Regions from separate parts of the Paenibacillus sp. 2RAB27 genome, predicted to be linked through region 2. Evidence: riboswitches for the same ligand, from Rfam matches in the RefSeq annotation. Region 2 holds a riboswitch; each other region holds the start of a gene.
What was found. Region 2 has a riboswitch for cyclic di-AMP ahead of AB4114_RS10720 (stalk domain-containing protein). Riboswitches for the same ligand answer to the same signal wherever they lie in the genome.
Positions count from the first base shown of each region.

Region 1: another riboswitch for cyclic di-AMP. It lies ahead of AB4114_RS05310 (C40 family peptidase); the one in region 2 lies ahead of AB4114_RS10720 (stalk domain-containing protein).
Region 3: another riboswitch for cyclic di-AMP. It lies ahead of AB4114_RS33015 (CAP domain-containing protein); the one in region 2 lies ahead of AB4114_RS10720 (stalk domain-containing protein).

Region 1 covers NZ_JBFRGR010000003.1:5,286-8,564, forward strand. The annotation lists gene AB4114_RS05300 (acetylxylan esterase) at 1-684, shown strand, start outside; gene AB4114_RS05305 (GNAT family N-acetyltransferase) at 749-1,261, shown strand; cyclic di-AMP (ydaO/yuaA leader) riboswitch at 1,359-1,520, shown strand; gene AB4114_RS05310 (C40 family peptidase) at 1,524-2,420, shown strand; gene AB4114_RS05315 (hypothetical protein) at 2,603-3,262, shown strand.
Region 2 covers NZ_JBFRGR010000006.1:24,468-27,746, forward strand. The annotation lists gene eutC (ethanolamine ammonia-lyase subunit EutC) at 1-467, shown strand, start outside; gene AB4114_RS10715 (YjcZ family sporulation protein) at 542-646, opposite strand; gene AB4114_RS10720 (stalk domain-containing protein) at 800-1,591, opposite strand; cyclic di-AMP (ydaO/yuaA leader) riboswitch at 1,596-1,748, opposite strand; gene AB4114_RS10725 (PspA/IM30 family protein) at 1,904-2,566, shown strand; gene liaF (cell wall-active antibiotics response protein LiaF) at 2,698-3,279, shown strand, end outside.
Region 3 covers NZ_JBFRGR010000050.1:22,399-25,677, forward strand. The annotation lists gene AB4114_RS33005 (group-specific protein) at 1-392, opposite strand, end outside; gene AB4114_RS33010 (SRPBCC family protein) at 422-877, opposite strand; gene AB4114_RS33015 (CAP domain-containing protein) at 1,122-1,772, opposite strand; cyclic di-AMP (ydaO/yuaA leader) riboswitch at 1,778-1,912, opposite strand; gene AB4114_RS33020 (hypothetical protein) at 2,081-3,279, shown strand, end outside.

The DNA.
Region 1 (3,279 bases), on a different contig from region 2:
ACATTCCCAGGCTATACGGGCTCCAAGGGAAGACCCGAGGATCATGCTGCTTGGTTGCTTATGGGGTATGCGGTACTTGCGGTTGATGTACGCGGGCAAGGCGGCGAAAGCGGTAACCTGCTGCCACAGGAGACTGGCATGACGAGGGGCTGGATTACACAGGGGATTCTCGACGCGGAGACGAGCTACTATCGTGCAGTTGCGATCGATTCATTACGTGCTGTACACTGCGCGTTAGAGCAGCCAGAAATCGACAGTGAGCGGGTATTCGTATACGGCGGAAGCCAGGGCGGAGGGCTTGCCCTACTCGTAACCGCGCTTGAGAAGCGTATTCGGTCAACCATTGCCCATGTACCGAATCTATGCCACATGGATTTGGGCTTGTTGCAATCGGTCAGCTCACTTAGTGAGGCAGCGGAATTCGTTACCCGGTTCCCAGAATATCTGCCAGATGTACTGCGAACAGTTTCCTATTTCGATATCGTGAATTTGGGCGATCGAATTGAGCAGCCTGTTCACGTTACGGTAGGATTGAAGGATACGTGCTGCTTGCCAGAAGCGATTTTCGCTGCGTATAACCGAATCGAATCAGCACACAAATCGATTGAAGTGTACCCCTTCATGGGGCACGCGACACCTCCTGGCTCTCATGCAGCGGCACATGCCTTTTTCTCAAAATGGTAAGGTCTGAAGTAAGAGGCTTCACACTTGGATAACCTATTACTAACTTGAAGGGAGGTGCTGACAAATGGAAAAAATGGATTCATTTGAAGAGGTATTTAAGCTGATGGAAGCCGCTTTTCCTGTAACTGAAATAAGGACGTATGAAGGTCAACGAGCACTGTTATCTCATCCTAATTACAGCATCGATGTCGAGAAAGATCCTCAAAGGCAGCTACTTGGCTTCTTGGCCAGTTGGAACTTTAGTACGTTTCGATTTGTGGAACATATCGCCGTCAACGCTGCCATAAGAGGCGGTGGGATTGGCAAGCAAATGCTGACGACGTATATGAGCCGTGCAAGTACCCCTATCGTACTTGAAGTCGAGCCTCCGACTGCCTCAGATGCTACGCGGAGAATTGAATTCTATAAGCGCTGCGGCTTCCATTTGAACCTATTTCCTTATGCGCAGCCACCACTCAGAGAAGGGCAACTGAAATTGCCTCTCAACATCATGAGTTATCCTAGTCCGATGACAGAAAATGAGTTTAATCCCTGTAAGCATATCCTATTTACCGAGGTGTATAAGCAGCTGCTCTGAAAAGAGTGGCTGTTTTTTTTGTGCTTTACATAGGAAAGGAAACACTTACCATCTCGCAAAAGTTGTCATCCTAAAACGAACTATGCTAGTCTAATATAGACAAAAAATGCCGAATCTCGGAGCATCGAAAGCTCTGGTACGGGGGACTTCTTTACTTGGGGTGAATGAATGCTCAGTTAGCCATAGGCTAATGGGTGCGCTAGGGAAAACCTCTTCCCGAACCCGTCAACTAACCTCGGAGGCTTCAAGGAGGCACAACGTTTTGAAACTTTTTACCAAAAGCTTTATTTGTTCATGCGCTCTTGTAGGCGCAGCCTTTTTCCTGTTCGCCGCTCCATCCACGCATGCTGCTGCCCCAGACACCTCTTCGGTGAAGGTTCAAGTCAATGATGACTTGGTGCAGTTCCCGGAAGTACAGCCGTTTATTGATACGGAGGGTACACTTCAGGTGCCATTACGTGTGCTATCGGAGAAGTTAGGCTATCAAGTGGGATGGGCGAAGCAAGGCGATGAAGTCGTCGTCACGCTGATGAACAAGGAGCAGGCGATTCAACTCACAACGGACGAAGAGCAAGCGATCGTGAACAGTAAGTTAGTTGAATTAGAGAGCAGTCCAACTTTGGTTAAAGGGAGTACCTATGTCCCTCTACGCTTTGTTACAGAGACGTTTGGATCTGCGATTGCGTGGAACGATGCGAATAAAATTGCCATCGTGGAAGAGGACGGCAAGACTCATAAGCCAGCCTGGATTGCACCGCCACCAGCAGCTCTAGCAGCCCCAGTGGCCAAGGTCGTTCAGTCATCCATTGCAGCTCAAATTATTCAAGCTGCAACGACGTTCAAAGGGACACCGTACCGATGGGGAGGAACTACACCTAAGGGTTTTGATTGCTCTGGATTCGTTCGTTATGTATACGAGGCCAAAGGTATCGAGCTGCCACGCACCTCCGTGCAAATGTACGATAATGCGGGGGCGAGAGTGACGGATTTGAAAGCGGGAGACCTCGTCTTCTTTGCTTCTGGTATCGTCAACCATGTAGGCATTTACATCGGAAATAATCAATTCATTTCCTCGACAACATCCGTTGGTGTAACGGTTGATAGTCTCGCTAGCTCCTATTGGGGCTCCAGATATGTAGGTGCTAAACGCGTGTTATAGGTAGTTACGAAATCAAGTAAATCATCGATCTAAGAGCGTATGTTCGCTAAGTCTTTCTTTATTGAAAGCAAAGCGGCAGATGCTCTATTTTTTGCGCGAATTTGTGCGATTCTTATCGAATTTTTGAGAATTATAGCCTATAATGGAACAATGGTTGGAAGAAAGTAGGTGGCGCGTACGGCATGCAAGTCAGTGTCTGGAAAAGCTTGTTTCATAAAATTAAATTGTCGGGTCGAACAGATCGCATGTATAACGTGGAAACAGGTCCTGCCATACCAGAAGACATTCGGGTCGTGATTAAGCAATTTTTTCATACGTATAACCATTTCAAAGGGGCTAGGCAATTCCAAACAGATACGTTTATTAAAGAAGTATTTTATGCAACAAAACAAGATCCGAGAGATCAGCGCTCAATAGATGAGATGGAAACTTATATTCAGAGCAAGAATGTGAATCGGTTACGACTGAAATCTTATGTGATTGATGAATATTTACGTGTTGGTGAGAAGGTGTGTATGATCGGTGTGACGCGGGAGTTTAGCAATGCGCATCGCAATCGTGTGCTTTATTTTATCATTCAGGAAGAAGGCATTTGGCGGTTCCATCATATCGTGAGATCACATCATGGCAAAATTCTAGAGAAATTTCAGGTGAAGGAACAGGTTGGATTTGTGGTTGGGGATGATAAGGTAGCGCTGCTCTTTCTTACACATGCCGATTCGGCGGATGCTTCCACGTTCATGTTAGGGGATTATGTTCACTCAGAAGGTTATCTGGAAGTGGAGCAAGAGGTCAGCGATCAGCTCTATTATCGCATTGTTCGAATGAATCGCGTACATTAAGAAGGTTGAATACGCTT
Region 2 (3,279 bases):
TAGGGAGAGTATTGAAGCCCGAAAGCAAACAGGAGCTATTAGCGAAATGTCAGCTTAGGCCACAAGTGCAAATCGTAGTATCCGATGGGTTAAGTGCAAATAGCATCGAAGCGAATATGCGTGACCTGTATCCTGCCTTGCTGGATTCCTTGCGATTGCGAGGCTTAACAGCGGGAACGACAATCTATGTGAATCGCGGACGGGTAGGCTGTATGGATGCCATCGGAGATTTGTTAAATCCGGAATGTCTTGTGCTGCTTATCGGTGAGAGACCCGGTCTTGTGACTGCTGAGTCGTTAAGTGCGTACATGTGTTATAAGCCAAGAACGGGGGGAACGGATTCGGATCGGATGGTTATTTCGAACATTCATCGCGGTGGAACACCTGCCATGGAAGCGGGGGCGTATATTGGGGGAATGCTGGAAGAAATCTTGAAGCAGCGAACGAGTGGCATCGAATTCAAATGAAAAAGCCCGGCTGCTGAAGCCTCGTAATGAGAAGCTTCAGCAGCTGGGTTTATTTTCGCAGGCGGAAGATGGTCCTAGTAGAAAGTAGCAAGAATGATGACCAACAGTACATAAAGTACAAGAACTAAACCTGCGGAACTTCCGTATCCTGGCGTTCCACAACCAACTGCAGCTGACATAGTATCCCCTCCGGTTTTGAATGTGGGTTAAACACTATATAACATATGTGGGTGGGAACCCTGTTGATTGGACATATGCCCTTATTGAGTGGAACATTCAACTACAAAAAGAGCTGCCCTTGTATGACTCTTAGGGCAGCTCTCTCCATGCATTTAATTGGGAATTTGATACACTTTAATCTTCTGGAAGCCAAAGCTTTGTAATGATTTCCTTGAGCCTGGAATAAAGATGTCCATGCGATTTCCTTTAATGGATCCGCCCGTATCTGTTGCGTAGACGTACATGCCGCCTTTAGGAAGCCCGCTAAACGAATAGCCTTCAATATAAAGCTTCGTGCCAAGTGGAATGACGGAAGGATCAACAGCAACTGTGCCAATTGCTAGTGGGTTGCCCATGTAATCAATGGCTCCATACCCGCCATTTTCAGAAGGATCTGCCGAATAAGCTGTAGATTCGAATACTTGATAATCAGGTGCATGTTGCTCTCCATCTTTACTTAAGATAGCTAGATTACTGCTTGCATCCCACTGTACAGGTACGCCTGCGGTTGTGGAAAGGAAGCGAAGAGGTACATATACACGTCCATTTTGATACTGAGAAGCTCCGTCTAAGATGACCGTTGCATCATCAACGTTAGCTTCTTTTTGCCCTGAAACCAAGGTAATCGTATGATTGTCGTTATTTAGTGTTACCTTAATCTGATTGCCATCTTTCTGCCAGTTGACCGTATATCCGAGCTTCTCCGTTACAAATCGAAGCGGGACTTGGGTGGTGTGGTTGCCATCCAGAAATGGCTGTGCATCAGGAAAATGGATCAGTTCATCATTGACTTGCACTTTCACGGCCATTTCAGCTGCTTGAGCTGTAAATGGGGAAAGAAAGCCTCCAGCCAATACTGCTAGTGAGGCAGCTAGGCTAGTTAACCCTTTGGTAAGCTTATTCAATTGGTAATCCTCCTTCTTGAGCCTTCGAGGTTAGTTGACGGGTTCGGGAAGAAGGTTCTCCCTAGTCTGCTCCAAGCTGAAGCAAATATTCACCCCAAGTATTTCGTCCCCCGTACCAGTGCCTGCATATATGCACTAGACTCGGCTTCAAATATTTTAGCATCACTGGCATGCTTGGGCAACGACCAAAATATGGTTATGCCCATTTATACTAGACTTAGGTCTAGGTTCAAAAACAGTCGATAGTCGGTTTTAGAACCTCAGAAATTGAGCTACCATAAGAGTATGATGATGGATGAGGGGCGATTGTACATGAATAATAATAAGAATCGGGAAATGGATCCTACTAATATATTTGACCGTATTGGCAAAATGGCTGAAACCGTCTGGCACGAGACGATCGGCAAAACGAATCCAGCCACTTCTGACGACGGTAGCCAGATCGCACAGCTTGAGGAACGCTATGAGGAAGCGCTGCAAGCAACGATTGCCTTGCGCAGTAACATCGCGCGAGCGGAAGAGATGGCGAAGCTGCGCGGTGAGCAGGCCGAGCTTGCGATGCGCGCTGGCGAAGAAGATCTAGCGCGGCTTGCCCTGCAAGAGAAGCTGAACGAGGAAGCCGCGAGCGAGCACTACCGCGCGCAGTACGCGAGCAGCCAGGACTTGTGCCTGGCGCTCGCAGAGGAACTGCGCGGGCTGCGTGCGGGACACGCAGCCGAGGATGAGCAGCCGCGCGGCGGGCTGCACGGCAAAGAGGCTCGCGACACATGGCGCGAGCTGGAGGTCACCGGCCGCGAGCTCGGCCGGGAGGCGTTGCAGGGGCTACGCGTAGCGGGCCGCCTGTCGAAGGAGACGCTGAAGGAAGCCGGTGGCAACCTTCAACACGAACTGCGCGCGCTGCGCAGCAAGCTGCAGCATGAGTGGCAGCAGGAGCAGCGTTCTCGCGGTGAGCGAGACCCGCACGACAGCAAATAGTCATGGACGGTGACCTCCACGAAAGCAAAGCCTTGATCTATAAGGATTTGCATCTTGGAGGTCGTCCATTCTTATGGTATGCTAGGAATCGTATGAACGAAAGAGAAATGGCAGCCAGAGGAGGTGCATCGATGGGAGAGGAAACGAAAAATAACCGCAGCCGGAATACAGCGCTTTTGCTGATTGGAGCCGGTATTTTTTTGCTTCTGGAACATACCATAGGCTTTTTTCCCGTTATGGCCGTAATCCTTATTTTGCTGGGCATTCATCGTGTTCGTTCACGCAAAGAGCGCAAGGGCTATGTGCTGATGGGGATTGGTGCCGTCATATTATTCGGTGATCATCTTACCATTGTCATTTCGGTTGTGTTGATTTCATTAGGTTTATTTTTCATTCGATCCAAGCAGATTCATAAAGATGATACGTATACCCAAAAGCAGAAGATTGTTGATAGCCTTCGCCTAGGCCGAGAACCATGGATTCAACGGAATTCCTCGACGTGGTACTTGGTGGGAGAAACGTATATGGATCTTTCCATGGCAATTCTCGAGCAAAAAGAAACGACAGTTATCCTACAAGGTGTTGTAGGAGATATTGATATAAAGGTGCCTGACGATATCGGCGTTTCCGTCACAGCTTCCGTCATGCTGGGTCAGCTTCAAATCGCGGAAGAAAAAGAGTCAGGTGTGATGAACAAAGTCGTTTGGCAATCG
Region 3 (3,279 bases), on a different contig from region 2:
GTTCGATCGCAACTTTTATTTATCGTTAAGACTAAGTCGTCTATCGGTCCGATGATTTTCTGCACCTCCGGCAGTTGATAAAACGTACTCGTTTTGTCAATATCGTTCATCTCATCGTTAGCAGAATACATAAAAATAGCCTTCCCTGCTCCGAGAGCTAGTCCTAACTCAACATGGCTTCCCTTACCCGCTGGCAACATGATGATGAAGAGATCTGCACGCAATACGGCTTCTTTCTCTTTCGCACCAATCGCCGCGAGCTCTTGAAGTGAATCGATACCTGTATGCATCGTCCAATCGTATGTTTGAAGATATCCCATAGACTTCAACTGCTTCGCAACATATCGGACATTGTCGATGTTTTTGAAACTGGATGCAAGATAGAATTTCAATTGGATCCCCTCTCTTCTCTTCTCCCTACTTACTTTTGCTCAGCTAAAATTTTCAACTGCTCATTCCGATAGTTCAAAAATCGTGTCATATATCTCCTCAACACAACCCTCTCAACGATCCATCCGACCCAGCCCAGCGGGGCCTCAAAAGTTAATGTATCTTTCATCAAAGTTTTATTACCTAAATCGATAAATTCGTGCTCATGCCTCATACTTTTAAACGTACCCTGCAACATCTCATCAACAAAGCGGTAAGGCCGAGCATAATTCGATATGAGTGACTTGTGTTTTTGCCTAATGAAGAAATGTCTCGCCTCAAAAGTAACTGTATCCCCTCCACTAATCATGCCTGTTGTCGTTCCAGCTATCGCTCGTTCCTTGGTATGTGGCCAAACAGTCCGCGTATGTATATCAATATTCGTTGCCATGTCAAAGCAAACATCAATAGATGCTTTTATTTCGATTTCTGTGAAAATCTTAATCACKGGATGCACCTCAATATTCTTTCTGTATCAATTTAGATTTTCAGCTACATAATACGATCCTTGCCGATCCATATGATATATAATACCATCACATACAATTAGTAGGTTGGATTTATTGGATTTTATCCATTGTTGCGGAACGTAGTTCCCCTTCGCAGTACAGGTGACCCACACTGAAGCGTTAATACAAAAAACAGCCTCCCAAGGGAGACTGCCACAATCCACGATTATCACGTAACTTAACTTAATTACTTATAAATTCCTGTACCCACTCACCGTTGTAATAACCCACGCCAATTTGGGTATAGTTCGGACTCAAAATATTCGCTCTATGACCTGAACTATTCATCCATGCTGTCATGACAGCATCAGGCGTTTGTTGACCTTTGGCGATGTTTTCACCCGCGTAGGAATAAGAGATGCCATAGGAGCTCATCATATCAAAAGGTGACCCGTAAGTTGGCGATGTATGATCGAAATAGCCGTTATTGTACATGTCTTTCGCTTTATCCAGTGCCATCGCGGTAAGTGCGCTATTGCTGGTCAAAGGCTTCAATCCAGCCTTCGTTCTCTCCTGGTTGACTAAGGTAACCACTTGGCTAGCGAAAGTGGATTGCGTAGGTGCTGGCGTAACCTGTGGTTTAGTCGCAACAGTTGTACCCGTGCTTCCTGGGATGTTGAGCTTCATGCCCGACCAAATCACGTTCGGGTTGGATACTTGCGGATTCGCCTTGATCAGCGAAGTAAGGCTGACGCCATATTTTTTCGAGATTAACCACATGGTATCGTTGCCTGCTACCGTGTGCGTTCCCGTAGCAGCAAATGCTGAGTTCGCCCCCATCAAGACGGTCAAACCTAGTGCTCCTGTAACTACAAGCTTCTTGTAACGTTTCACTATAAACCTCTCCTTTTCGCGGCCTGCGAGGTTAGCTGTCGGATTCGGATCAAAGAGTAATCACCCGGCCGCGCATAACGCGACTTCACCCCAAAGATTGGTTCCCCCGTGCTTCAAAAAAGCTTCGGCCTTCTAAGTTTTGATCCAGCATGGATCTCAACGATTGTAACATGGGAATTCAGTGAGATCATGACTCAAAATTTACCATCAACAACACGATCTGGATATATCCTCCTTTATTCATACAACTTTTCTCACCATCCCGCGTCTAATCAGTAGCAATACTAACTTAGAAAAGGGTGATGGTTTTGAAGAAATTTGCTATAAAATGCTCGATTGTCATTCTCGGATTGATGAGCGGATTGTTACCGTTACTTCCCATGCAAGCTTCAGCAAGCGTATCTGTGAAGGCATCTCTGCCCTATTTTCCAATTCAAATCAATGGTCAAGACATGGATATTACCCATAGCCAATACCCGTTTCTGGTGTATAAAGACATCACTTACCTACCCATGACATGGAACAATTTCCAAACGCTCGGCATTGAATACAACTGGAGTGAATCCGATGGATTGCAGATTTGGTCAAATCGGAATTTCCCTCCACCCATTCATCAAAACCCGCTTGAACAGGATCTGACAACCAAAAGTAATGCAAGCAGTTACTCTGTCCAAATTTCCGATGTGCCAATTACGATGAATCAAGTAGAAATCAATAATCAAACAGAGCCCTACCMTTTTCTAACGTATCAAGATGTGATTTATATGCCTTTGACTTGGCGATTCGTCCATGATCTTCTTCAGATTGACATCCAATGGGGTGATGATGCAGGACTTTCGCTAGTCGGTGGGCAAAATGCTATCTATTCCATCATCGGTGACGATGATAGTTCACTATATTTCTACTCCCTGCTTTCCGCGGACCCTGCAAAATCCATGCTTAAGATGGATAAAAACAACTATCAAATCGAATGGAAAAACAATGAAGAACAAGATCAATTCTTCAAAGGACTTTCTAGTTCTCCCCATCCATTAGCTGGTAAACCAATAKAGTTAGTGCGTAAAGATCGCGATTTGTACTACGGTAATGTAAAAGTATACACACTTACAGACTCCGATGTATGGGAATCGGCAGCCTGGGGAGCACCTGTCCATACGTACGCGGCATTTCCTGCTGGCGATCAACGGGTAATCATATCCGTTAATCTGACCTTGCCGATTGCCGCTATTGGTCCAAATTATGGCACGACCTATACATTTCTTATTCAAAATGGGAACGTGACCCGACTCGAAGATTTCAATCAAAAGCTAGACCGCGTCATCCCGAATCCAGATGGTACCGTGTGGATTGCTTCTGCTAAATTACCTAGTCGAAGTGGCTATATTTCGGGTAGTGCCCGCGTTGGCTTGCTAGACCAAGTAGGAACGCTTCACATGGTAAATGAAAAGCTTCATGAATTGGATGTCAATGCATTAGGTATAACTAATCTTTCATTGACCAATCCTGC